Regions from separate parts of the Mesorhizobium sp. LMG17149 genome, predicted to be linked through region 2. Evidence: riboswitches for the same ligand, from Rfam matches in the RefSeq annotation. Region 2 holds a riboswitch; each other region holds the start of a gene.
The links. Region 2 has a riboswitch for cobalamin ahead of NP945_RS13630 (aromatic ring-hydroxylating dioxygenase subunit alpha). Riboswitches for the same ligand answer to the same signal wherever they lie in the genome.

Region 1: linked by a shared signal. The riboswitch ahead of bluB (5,6-dimethylbenzimidazole synthase) and the one ahead of NP945_RS13630 (aromatic ring-hydroxylating dioxygenase subunit alpha) in region 2 are both predicted to bind cobalamin.
Region 3: linked by a shared signal. The riboswitch ahead of NP945_RS23585 (CbtB domain-containing protein) and the one ahead of NP945_RS13630 (aromatic ring-hydroxylating dioxygenase subunit alpha) in region 2 are both predicted to bind cobalamin.

What each region holds. Positions count from the first base shown of each region.
Region 1 covers NZ_JANIFL010000002.1:496,003-499,270, forward strand. Annotated here, with positions in the region: gene NP945_RS05655 (exodeoxyribonuclease VII small subunit) at 1-241, opposite strand, end outside; gene NP945_RS05660 (histone deacetylase family protein) at 245-1,171, opposite strand; cobalamin riboswitch at 1,293-1,473, shown strand; partial or broken gene bluB (5,6-dimethylbenzimidazole synthase) at 1,533-2,150, shown strand; gene NP945_RS05670 (hypothetical protein) at 2,273-3,256, opposite strand.
Region 2 covers NZ_JANIFL010000005.1:307,678-310,945, reverse strand. Annotated here, with positions in the region: gene NP945_RS13650 (ABC transporter ATP-binding protein) at 1-277, shown strand, start outside; gene NP945_RS13645 (DUF680 domain-containing protein) at 355-591, opposite strand; gene NP945_RS13640 (DUF680 domain-containing protein) at 659-859, opposite strand; gene NP945_RS13635 (DUF680 domain-containing protein) at 931-1,128, opposite strand; cobalamin riboswitch at 1,638-1,840, shown strand; gene NP945_RS13630 (aromatic ring-hydroxylating dioxygenase subunit alpha) at 1,955-3,202, shown strand; gene NP945_RS13625 (hybrid-cluster NAD(P)-dependent oxidoreductase) at 3,228-3,268, shown strand, end outside.
Region 3 covers NZ_JANIFL010000010.1:216,920-220,187, reverse strand. Annotated here, with positions in the region: gene NP945_RS23595 (heparan-alpha-glucosaminide N-acetyltransferase) at 1-132, opposite strand, end outside; gene NP945_RS23590 (MFS transporter) at 355-1,554, shown strand; cobalamin riboswitch at 1,620-1,817, shown strand; gene NP945_RS23585 (CbtB domain-containing protein) at 1,853-2,032, shown strand; gene NP945_RS23580 (CbtA family protein) at 2,048-2,839, shown strand; gene cobU (bifunctional adenosylcobinamide kinase/adenosylcobinamide-phosphate guanylyltransferase) at 2,832-3,268, shown strand, end outside.

The DNA.
Region 1 (3,268 bases), on a different contig from region 2:
CGAGCGGCTCCGTTCCGACCGGCTTGCCGTCGCGCGACAGCCTGATCTTCTCGACCTTGTCCTCGGCGGCCTTCAGCAGCCGGTCGCAATGCGCCTTCAGCGCCTCGCCACGTTCATAGATCTTGATCGACTGGTCGAGCGGCACGTCGCCACGCTCCAGATCATCGACGATCTTCTCCAGCGCATCGAGTGCCTGCTCGAAGCTCATCGCCTTGACGTCTTCGTTGGTCTCACCAGCCATCATTCATCCTTTCATCAGTCGCCCGACATGGGCGGCGACCGAAAATGCCAATCCCTGCAGATCGTAGCCGCCCTCGAGCAGGCTGACGAGCCGGTTGCCGCTGTGGCGTGCCGCGCGCTGCATCAGCTGGCCGGTCGCCCAATCGAAATCATCCTCGGTCAGATTGATCTCGGCCAGCGGATCGCGGTGGTGCGCGTCGAACCCCGCCGAAATGATAATCAGGTCGGGCGCGAAATTGTCGAGCGCGGGCAGGACGCGCGACAGGAAGGCATCGCGAAACACCTCGCTGCCAGTCTGCGGCGCCAGCGGCGCGTTGACGATGTTGCCGGCGCCCGTTTCGTTCTTCGCTCCGGTGCCGGGATAAAGCGGCATCTGGTGTGTCGAGCAATAGAGCACCGACGGATCGTCCCAGAAAATATCCTGCGTGCCATTGCCGTGATGCACGTCCCAGTCGACGATGGCAACGCGCTCGACACCGTGTTTCTTCTGCGCATAGCGCGCCGCGATCGCCGCCGTGTTGAACAGGCAGAAGCCCATGGCGGTGGTCTTTTCGGCATGATGGCCGGGCGGCCGGGCGGCGACGAAGACGTTGTCGGCGCGGCCCGAAAAGACGTCATCGACGGCGGCGTTGGCGGCGCCGATCGCGGTGATCGCCGCTTGCCAGCTCTTCGGACTGGCAGTGGTGTCGGCATCGATGCGGGCAATCCCCTCGTCGGGAATGGCGGCGCGCACGCGGGCGACGAAATCGGCGGGATGCGCGTAGAGGATGGTGGCCTCGTCGCCTTCCGGCGCCTGGATACGATCGAGCCCGGCAAAGGCTTCCTCATCGAGCACGCGCTCGATGGCACGCAAGCGGTCGGGCCGCTCGGGATGTCCGGGCGGCGTGAGATGCTCGAGGAAGATCGGATGGGTGTAGAGACGGGTGGTCATCGTCCTAATCTAGTGACCCGGATCGACAAAGGCCATGCACGGGCGGCCGATGACTGGGGAAAATCGCGACTGCGTCCATTCGCGTCGCCGCAGGCATTGGCGTCCTCAGCACTTCGGCGTAAGGTTTTTGGTACTGCCTGGTGCCCGCCGCAAGCGGGAGAATCGGGAACACGGTTGAATTCCGTGGCGTGCCCAACGCTGTGAGGAGGACCGCGCCGGTAAATGCCACTGTCGATGACGGGAAGGCACCGGACGCGGGTTGATCCCAAGCCAGAAGACCGGCCTGGCAGGCATCGTCATCCGCATGGTCAGGCGGATGATATCAATTGCAATCGCAAGGGGACAAGCGATGCCGGAACACATGACCGCTGCCATTGACGATGGATTTGACCAGGATGCGCGCGATGCGGTCTATCGCGCCATGTTCACGCGGCGCGACGTGCGCAGCCATTTCCTGCCCACCGCGATCGATGACGACGTGCTGGCGCGGCTGCTGCTTGCTGCCCATCACGCGCCATCGGTCGGCTTCATGCAGCCATGGAATTTCATTGTCATTCGTGACATCGAGCGACGGGCGGAGGTGCGCGACCTGTTCCTGGCCGCGCGCGAACAAGAACTGCCGGCGATCGAGGCGGAAAAACAGGCGCTGTACCGCAAGCTCAAGCTGGAAGGCATCTGCGAAAGCGCGCTCAACATCTGCATCACCTGCGATAGGCAGCGCTCGAAGGGTTCGCCGCTGGGACGCTGGCACAATCCGGAGATGGATCTCTACAGCACCGTCTGCGCGGTGCAGAATTTCTGGCTGGCCGCGCGTGCCGAGGGCGTCGGTGTAGGCTGGGTGAGCATCATCGAAGCGCAGGCGCTAAAGCGGCTGTTGGCCATTCCGGACCACGTAACGCCGATCGCCTATCTCTGCGTGGGCCGTGTTTCCGAGTTCGCTCCCAAACCGGACCTTGAAACGCATGGCTGGGGACGGCGGCTGCCGCTGCCGGAGCTGATCATGAGCGAGACCTTTTCCGGGCAAGGCGAGACACAGCTCAAATCCACCGTGGCGCGCCTCAACACCGTTTCTGCCTCACCAGACATCACCCGCCCGGCCGATCAGGGTGTGGCGCCGGCCGTAGCCCAGCGCGAACCGCCGAAGGAGGCGAGCGCCTTGTCCTTGAGCTCCCTGAACTTCGACGACGCCTCGGCCAGCCGGGCGTCCCAGGCCGGATCCGGCACCTGGCCCGCGATGGTCTTGAAATAGACCTGCATCAGGCAGGCGATGGCGAAGGGTTCAATGAACGCCGCCTTGAATGCCCAGGCGAAGACGATGGCGAGCACAAAAGCCCAGCCGGCGAGCTGGCCAGGCATCAGGAACAGAATCGCGCCGGCAGGCGCCAGCATCATTAGAAAGATGATGAACGACACGCCCCACATGATGACCGCCAGCCAGACGGCGTTCTTGACCATGACCTTGCCGTTCTGGGCATAGAGCACGACGCCCTGGCGCGCCGTCTCGAAGGGCGAGGCTGAATTGATGCGGATGTTGTAGCCGAGGATGATCTCGTCGACATAGGTCAGCGACAGGCGGATCACCGTGTTGATGAAGGAGACCAGGCCGCTCAGGCCCGGTATCGGCAGGAAGGCGGCGATGCCGCCGAGCAGGCCGGTGATGGCGCGGATGGCGCCCTTGACGAGTTGGTCGACGACGAAAAGGATGTTGGCCTCGGCGAAACGCTGGGTCACGATATCCCTGGCATAGGCGATCTGGTCCTGACCGCCGGGAATGTCGCGGCCGTCGATCAGATGAACCATGACGGCGATGTGGCCGGCCTTGACGACATAGAGGATGTATTCGCGGATCCAATACACAGCGATCGAGACGAGGCCAAACCCGACCACGCCGCCCCACAGGGCAAAGGACATGGGCCCGTCGGGATCAGTGGAGATATGGCCGACGCCATAGCCGACCGAGGCGCCGGTGCCCGTCGCCATAATGTAGGCCAGCGTGATGCCGAAATAGACGAGCATGCGAAAGACGATGAACGGCCAGGTCCGCATCATGATGGACACCGACCGGCCGATCTCAAAATCCCACATGTGCCCCGAATC
Region 2 (3,268 bases):
GAGTTTTGGCGTGCGGCCGGAGGACCTGATCATCGCCAGCGGCGCGGACTATCTGTTCGAGGGGACGGTCGACTATGTCGAGCAGCTCGGCGAGGTGCAGCTGGTCTATGTCGACATCGGTCGCGCCGACCTGCCGCTGGTGACCAAGCTGCCCGGCAATGTCGAGGTCAAGCGCGGTTCGACATTGCGGCTGAGCGCCAATGGCGAGGACCTGCATATCTTCGACACCGATGGGCGGTCGTTTGCCCTTCATGAGGCTGAAGCGAAGGCGGCCTGACGCAGGACCGCGTCTTGGACGCAAAAAGAGCGGCGGGCCAGGCCCGCCACTCTTTTGTTGAAGATCAGCTTCGGCTGTTAACGGCCAAAGAGATTCCGGTCGCTGCCCTGAGGGGCGGACTTCTCTACGTCGCCCGACGAATTGAGCAGCTTCTCGACGAGGCCACCGCTGTTGCGGACCGAGCTCGTATGCGCGCTGTCAACCGAGGTAACCGCAGGCTGATTGGCGCCGTTGGAGCCAAAGTTGTCGCTGCCGGCGAAGGCACTGCCGGTGATGGCCAGAACGGCGGCGGCAGCAATAAGGATCTTGTTCATTTTAGTCTCCTGAATTCTGGATTTCGCCAGACGGCAGACACAGCTGCCGTCGCTTGCGAAATTGGTTTTAGCGACCGAAGAGGTTACGGTCGCTGCCCTGAGCGGGTGTCTCGGCAGCCGGTTCCGAGGTCTTGGTGGAAGCCGTGTACGACTGGTCCACAGCGGCGGCAGGCTGGTTGGCGCCGTTCGAACCGTAGTTGTCGCTGCCCGCGAAAGCGCTGCCGGTGATGGCCAGAACGGCGGCGGCAGCAATGAGGATCTTGTTCATCTTAAATACTCCTGAATGTCTGAATTTCGCCAGGGCAGCGGGCGAGCCCGCCGTCGACTGGGAATCGGCTGTTAGTTGTTGCCGAAGAGGTTGTGGTCAGCACCCTGGGCAGGCGCCTGAGCAGCCGGTTCCGACTTCTTGGTCGAAGCGGTGTACGAGCTGTCGACAGCAGTGGCTGCCGCGGCGTTCGAACCGTAGTGGTCGCTACCAGCGAAGGCGCTGCCGGAAATCGCCAGAAGGGCTGCGGCAGTGAGAATGATCTTTTTCATTTTTGTACTCCAGTATCGTCTTTTTCCGTCCGTCTAGCGGCGTGTCTTGGAAATGAAATCGCGTCGTTCGGACAGCCCCGATGTGGGAGGGCAACCCCGCCTTTTCCAATCACGAAGTTGTTCCGTGTGGACCATGAATCCACACCTTGAAATTGTGCCAGGGGAATCTAGAGATACATTTTTCTTCTTTATATCAGCATGTTAAGTTTAACCAGCCGATGGATCACTGACTGTTTCAAAGGCCCGGCGTTCACACCGTCCTGCACGCACCGTCAACAGAAACGAACCGTTCGGTTCGATTTTAGGTCAAGCTAATAGTCACTTTTCGAAACCGTTAACCTTTTTTGACCCCCGCCAAGGGTCGGATTCGGGAAGATCGCAGCCGGCAAATGGCCGCCCGGGAGGCGGGATTTCGGCCCGCGACGATCTGCGGTGACGTTTCGCATGCCGTGTCGCGCCGCATGGATACGATGTCGTTTTCATGCCGACGGCGCGCCAGCGATCGTGGTTAGATCATACCCATCTCAGGTGCCGCTTCGTGACGACGAGGCGGAGAATTGGGAAGCCGGTCAGAATCCGGCGCTGCCCCCGCAACGGTGGTGGAGTTCAAGTCGCAACGGGAGACCACTGGGCAACTGCCTGGGAAGGTGTCGCGATGGTCCGCAAGGACAACTCCAGAGCCCGGAAACCAGCCCGAGATTTTTAGACTCGACTGATCGCGGTGGGCGGTCAAGAGGTGGATAGCGCTGTCCGGCACCTAGCCGGCCTGCGTTTCAATCCTTCCTCCATCACCACCAGTTCAGTCCTTAGAAACTGAGGACAGGACATGGATACCCGCAACGACATGCTGAGGCTCCTGAAGGGGCGCCGGCAAGGCTTTTCGCTGGAGCAGCCCTTCTACACCGATCCAGACTACTTCAAGCTCGACATGGAGCTGATCTGGTATCGCGACTGGCTGTTCATCGGCCATGATTGCGAACTGCCGAAGCCGGGCAGCTACATCACCGTGCAGATCGGCGACTATCCGGTCGTCCTTGTCCGCGACCAGCAAGGCAAGATCAACGCCTTCCACAATTCCTGCCGCCATCGCGGCAGCCGCGTGTGCAACGCGGAAAAGGGTACGGCGGCAAAGCTCGTCTGCCCCTATCATCAGTGGACCTATGAGCTGGACGGCCGCCTGCTGTTTGCCCGCCAGATGGCCGACGGTTTCGACAAGAGTGATTTCGGCCTGAAGCCGGTCGCCTGCGAGAGCGTCGGCGGCTACATCTTCATCTGCCTGGCCAGGGAGCCGGCGGATTTCGCGCCGATGCGGGCGATGATCGAACCTTATCTTTTGCCGCACCGTTTGCGTGAGGCAAAGATCGCCTTTGAGAGCACGATCATCGAGAAGGGCAACTGGAAGCTGGTCTGGGAAAACAACCGCGAGTGCTACCACTGCGTCGCCAATCACCCCGAACTGTGCAAGACCTTCCCCGAGGCTCCGACCGTGACCGGCGTCCAAGGCGCCGACAGCGACCCTGAAATGGTCGCGCACTGGGCCAGATGCGAGGCATCAGGCTTGCCGAGCAAATTCCGCATCGATCCGGCAGGGCAGTACCGCGCCACCCGCGCGCCGCTGCTGCGCGATGCCGTCAGCTACACCATGACGGGAAAACGGGCGGTCCAGAAGAACCTGTCCGACAGCGTTTCAACCGACCGCATCGGCTCCTTGCTGCTCTACCACTATCCGACCACCTGGAACCATATCCTCGGCGACCACGCCGTCACCTTCCGCGTGCTGCCGATCAGTGCCACGGAAACCGCGGTGACGACGAAATGGCTCGTCCACAAGGATGCGGTCGAAGGCGTCGACTACGACCTCGCTGAGCTCACCCATGTCTGGACCGAGACCAACGACCAGGACCGCCGCATCGTCGAGGAAAACGCCTTCGGCATCCTGTCGCCGGCCTACGAACCAGGCCCCTATTCGGAGCTGCATGAGGGCGGCGTGATCCAGTTCGTCGAGTGGTACGCGTCGTTCATCGGGCCGCGCCTTGCCGAAGGCGGCCGGCCGGCCCTGCGCAGCGTCGCCTAGCTCAGGGGACAAGAGGATGAATGCGATGACGGACCTTGGCCTCTATCGCCATCTCGACCAGATGAC
Region 3 (3,268 bases), on a different contig from region 2:
GCCGAAGAACTCCAGATCCCAGGTGAAATGGTAGCTCGCCATGGCGATCAGCGCGATGCCGCGCACGATGTCGATGGCGACGATGCGCTTTGGTCGATCCGGAACGGGTGCGGTCGGCGTTTGGATGCTCATGGTCTCGCATTCTGATTCAGCCCCGCTGGAGGACTATCACGGTTGCCCCGGACAAAAGAAGACCGGCAACTCTGCCGACAACCCGGATCAGCCGCGGCATTGGGCCAGTGCAGGGAAGCCTTTGGCCGGCTTCGCTTTTGCCGGATGCGCGTCGGTTTCCTCTTATTGGCGCTGGGATCGCCACGTCAGATTTGACCCGGTGAATCTGCTTCGGGGAAAGCAATGTCCACCCATGTGCGCCATCCGATCTGGCTGCCGGCTCTCAAGGCCGCGGACGCGCGCACCTTCGCGTCGCTCTATGCGGTCGAATCCTTCGCCCGTGCCACGGTGTCGAGCGTCATCCCGATCCAGGCCTACGAGATCCTGCACAACGAGCAGATCGTGTCGATGCTCTACACAGTCGTGGCGATGCTCGGCCTGTCGGTGACATTGTTCATGCCGATGCTGATCCGCCGTTTTGCCCGGCGCTGGGTCTACACATCAGGCGCCTGCCTGCTGGCCGTCGGCTCGCTGTTCTTCGTCACCGACACGCTTGCCGGGCAACTGGCCGGCATGCTGTGCCGGGTGATGGGCGCCAGCGCGCTGTCGATCACGCTCAATCTCTACATCATGGACCACATCCGCAAGACCGACTTCATGCAGGCCGAATCGCTGCGCATGGCGTGGTCGATGCTGGCCTGGACCGGTGGGCCGACGCTCGGCATCTTCCTCTACACGCGCTTCGGCATCTATGCCGCGCATGGTGCGGTCGCGGTGTTCGCGTTTGCCCTGCTGGCGCTGTTCTGGACCTACCGCCTCGGCGACAACCAGTCTATCCGTCCGGGCAAGACGCGCCCCGTCAATCCGCTCGCCAATATCGGCCGCTTCGTGGCGCAGCCCAGGCTCAGGCTGGCTTGGCTGATCGCCTTCGGCCGCTCCTGCTTCTGGACGACGTTCTTCGTCTATGGGCCGTTGTTCATGGTCATCACAGGTGAGGGCAAGCTGGCCGGCGGCCTGCTGGTTTCGGCCGGCAACGCGCTGTTGTTCATGGCGATTTTCTGGGGCAAGGCAGGAAAGCGCTTTGGTGGCCGCGGGACCATGACATTCGCCTATTTCGCCATGTCGGCCGCGCTTTTGGCGGCGGGCTTCGTCGGCGAAACCGTGCCGCTGCTTACCGGCGCCTTCCTGCTCTGCGGTGCCTTCTTCACCATTGCGCTCGACGCCCTCGGCTCGACCGCCTTCATGCGCTCGGTGCGCTCCTATGAAAGATCTCAGATGGCAGCGGTCTACCGCACCTATCTCGACTTTTCCGAGTTGACGCCGCCGCTGGTCTATTCGGTGGCGCTGGCCTTCTTCGGCCTGGGCTCGGTGTTCGTCACGCTCGGTCTGCTGGCGGCGGTCTGCGGCTTTGTGACGTGGCGCTATCTGCCGAAATCACTTTGACCTTCATGGCGCATTCGCAATGGTCACCGGCGGAATTTGGTTTGCCGGAAGCGAGGATTCTGCCTATAGTCACCGCTGTCGCCGGTTCCATTTTGGAGCCAAGAGGGAATGCGGTGAGGGCGAATTTCGCCCAATGCCGTGGCTGCCCCCGCAACTGTGTGCGGTAGTCCTCTCCATAAACCACTGAGGATTTTTTCTTCGGGAAGGTGGGGAAGGACGCTGATCCGTGAGCCAGGAGACCTGCCGGCGACAGGAAACTGACTTCGATGCCCTCGGGTGGAGGGCGAAAGGACAAGACATGACTACCGCTTCCGTCTCCCTCGGCACCTCCGTCTCCTCGCAGTCGCGCTTCATGCAGCTCGCTCTTGCCGCGCTGCTCGGCGTTTTCGTGATGGGCTTTGTCGGCTTCTCGCATATCGATGCGGTCCACAATGCGGCTCACGACTATCGCCATTCGATGGCGTTTCCCTGCCACTGACGAGGGGCTGACATCATGAACCTGTTTCGCAACGTCGTGTTCATCGCGGCGATCGCAGGGCTCGTGGCCGGCGTCGTCCTCGCCTGCCTGCAAGCCTATGCCACCGTGCCGCTGATCCTGAAGGCGGAAGTCTACGAACAGGCGGGCGGCGGGCATCACCATGACCATGCCGCTCCGGCCGCAACGGATAGCAATGCCATGAGCACAACTGCACCGGCGGGAGATGCCATGAGCTCTGCTGCCCCGGCGGCGGAAGCCGCTCCGGCAGACGAAGGCTGGGCGCCGGCAGATGGTTTCGAGCGTTTCGCCTTCAGCGTGCTTGCCAACATTGTCACCGGCATCGGCTTCGCCTTGATCCTGGTCGCGGTCTCCGAATTCGCCGGCGGCATCGGTGGCTGGCGCCAGGGCGTGTTCTGGGGCCTGGCCGGCTTCGCCGTGTTCACGCTGGCGCCTGGCCTCGGCCTGCCGCCGGAACTGCCGGCCATGCCGGCCGCCGATCTCACCCAGCGCCAGATCTGGTGGTGGGCGACGGTGGCGGCGACCGCCGCCGGTCTCGGCCTGATCGCGTTCCGCAAGTCGCTGCCGCTGGCGATCCTTGCCGTCCTGCTGATCGTCGCGCCGCATGTTGTCGGTGCGCCGCAGCCCGGCAGTTACGAGACGGCGATTCCGGAAGGGCTGCATCACCAGTTCGTGGTGGCGGTGACCGTGACCAATCTGGTGTTCTGGCTGGTGCTCGGCGCCGTCGTCGGTGTGGTGCGTGGCCGCTTCACCGGCACCGCGACCAGCCTGCGCGACAGCTTTGCCTGATCGCAAGACACTGACCTTCCTCATCGGCGGTGCGCGCTCCGGCAAGAGCGCGCACGCCGAAATTTTGGCGACCGCCTTGCCGCCGCCCTGGACCTATATCGCCACGGCGCAAGCCTATGATGACGAGATGCATGAACGCATCGCGTTGCACCGATCGCGGCGCGGCGAAGGCTGGACGACCATCGACGCACCGCTCGATCTCTCCGGTACGCTTGCCGCCTTGCCGGAGGATCGGCCGGTGCTTGTCGACTGCCTGACGCTGTGGCTGACCAACCACATGCTGGCTGAACACGATTTCGAGCTGGAATGCCGGCGATTGGCGGAGGTGCTGTCGCGGCCGCGCGGGCCCTGGTTCGTGGTGTCCAATGAAGTCGGCCAAGGTATCGTGCCGGACAATGCACTGGCGCGCCGGTTTCGTGATGCCGCCGG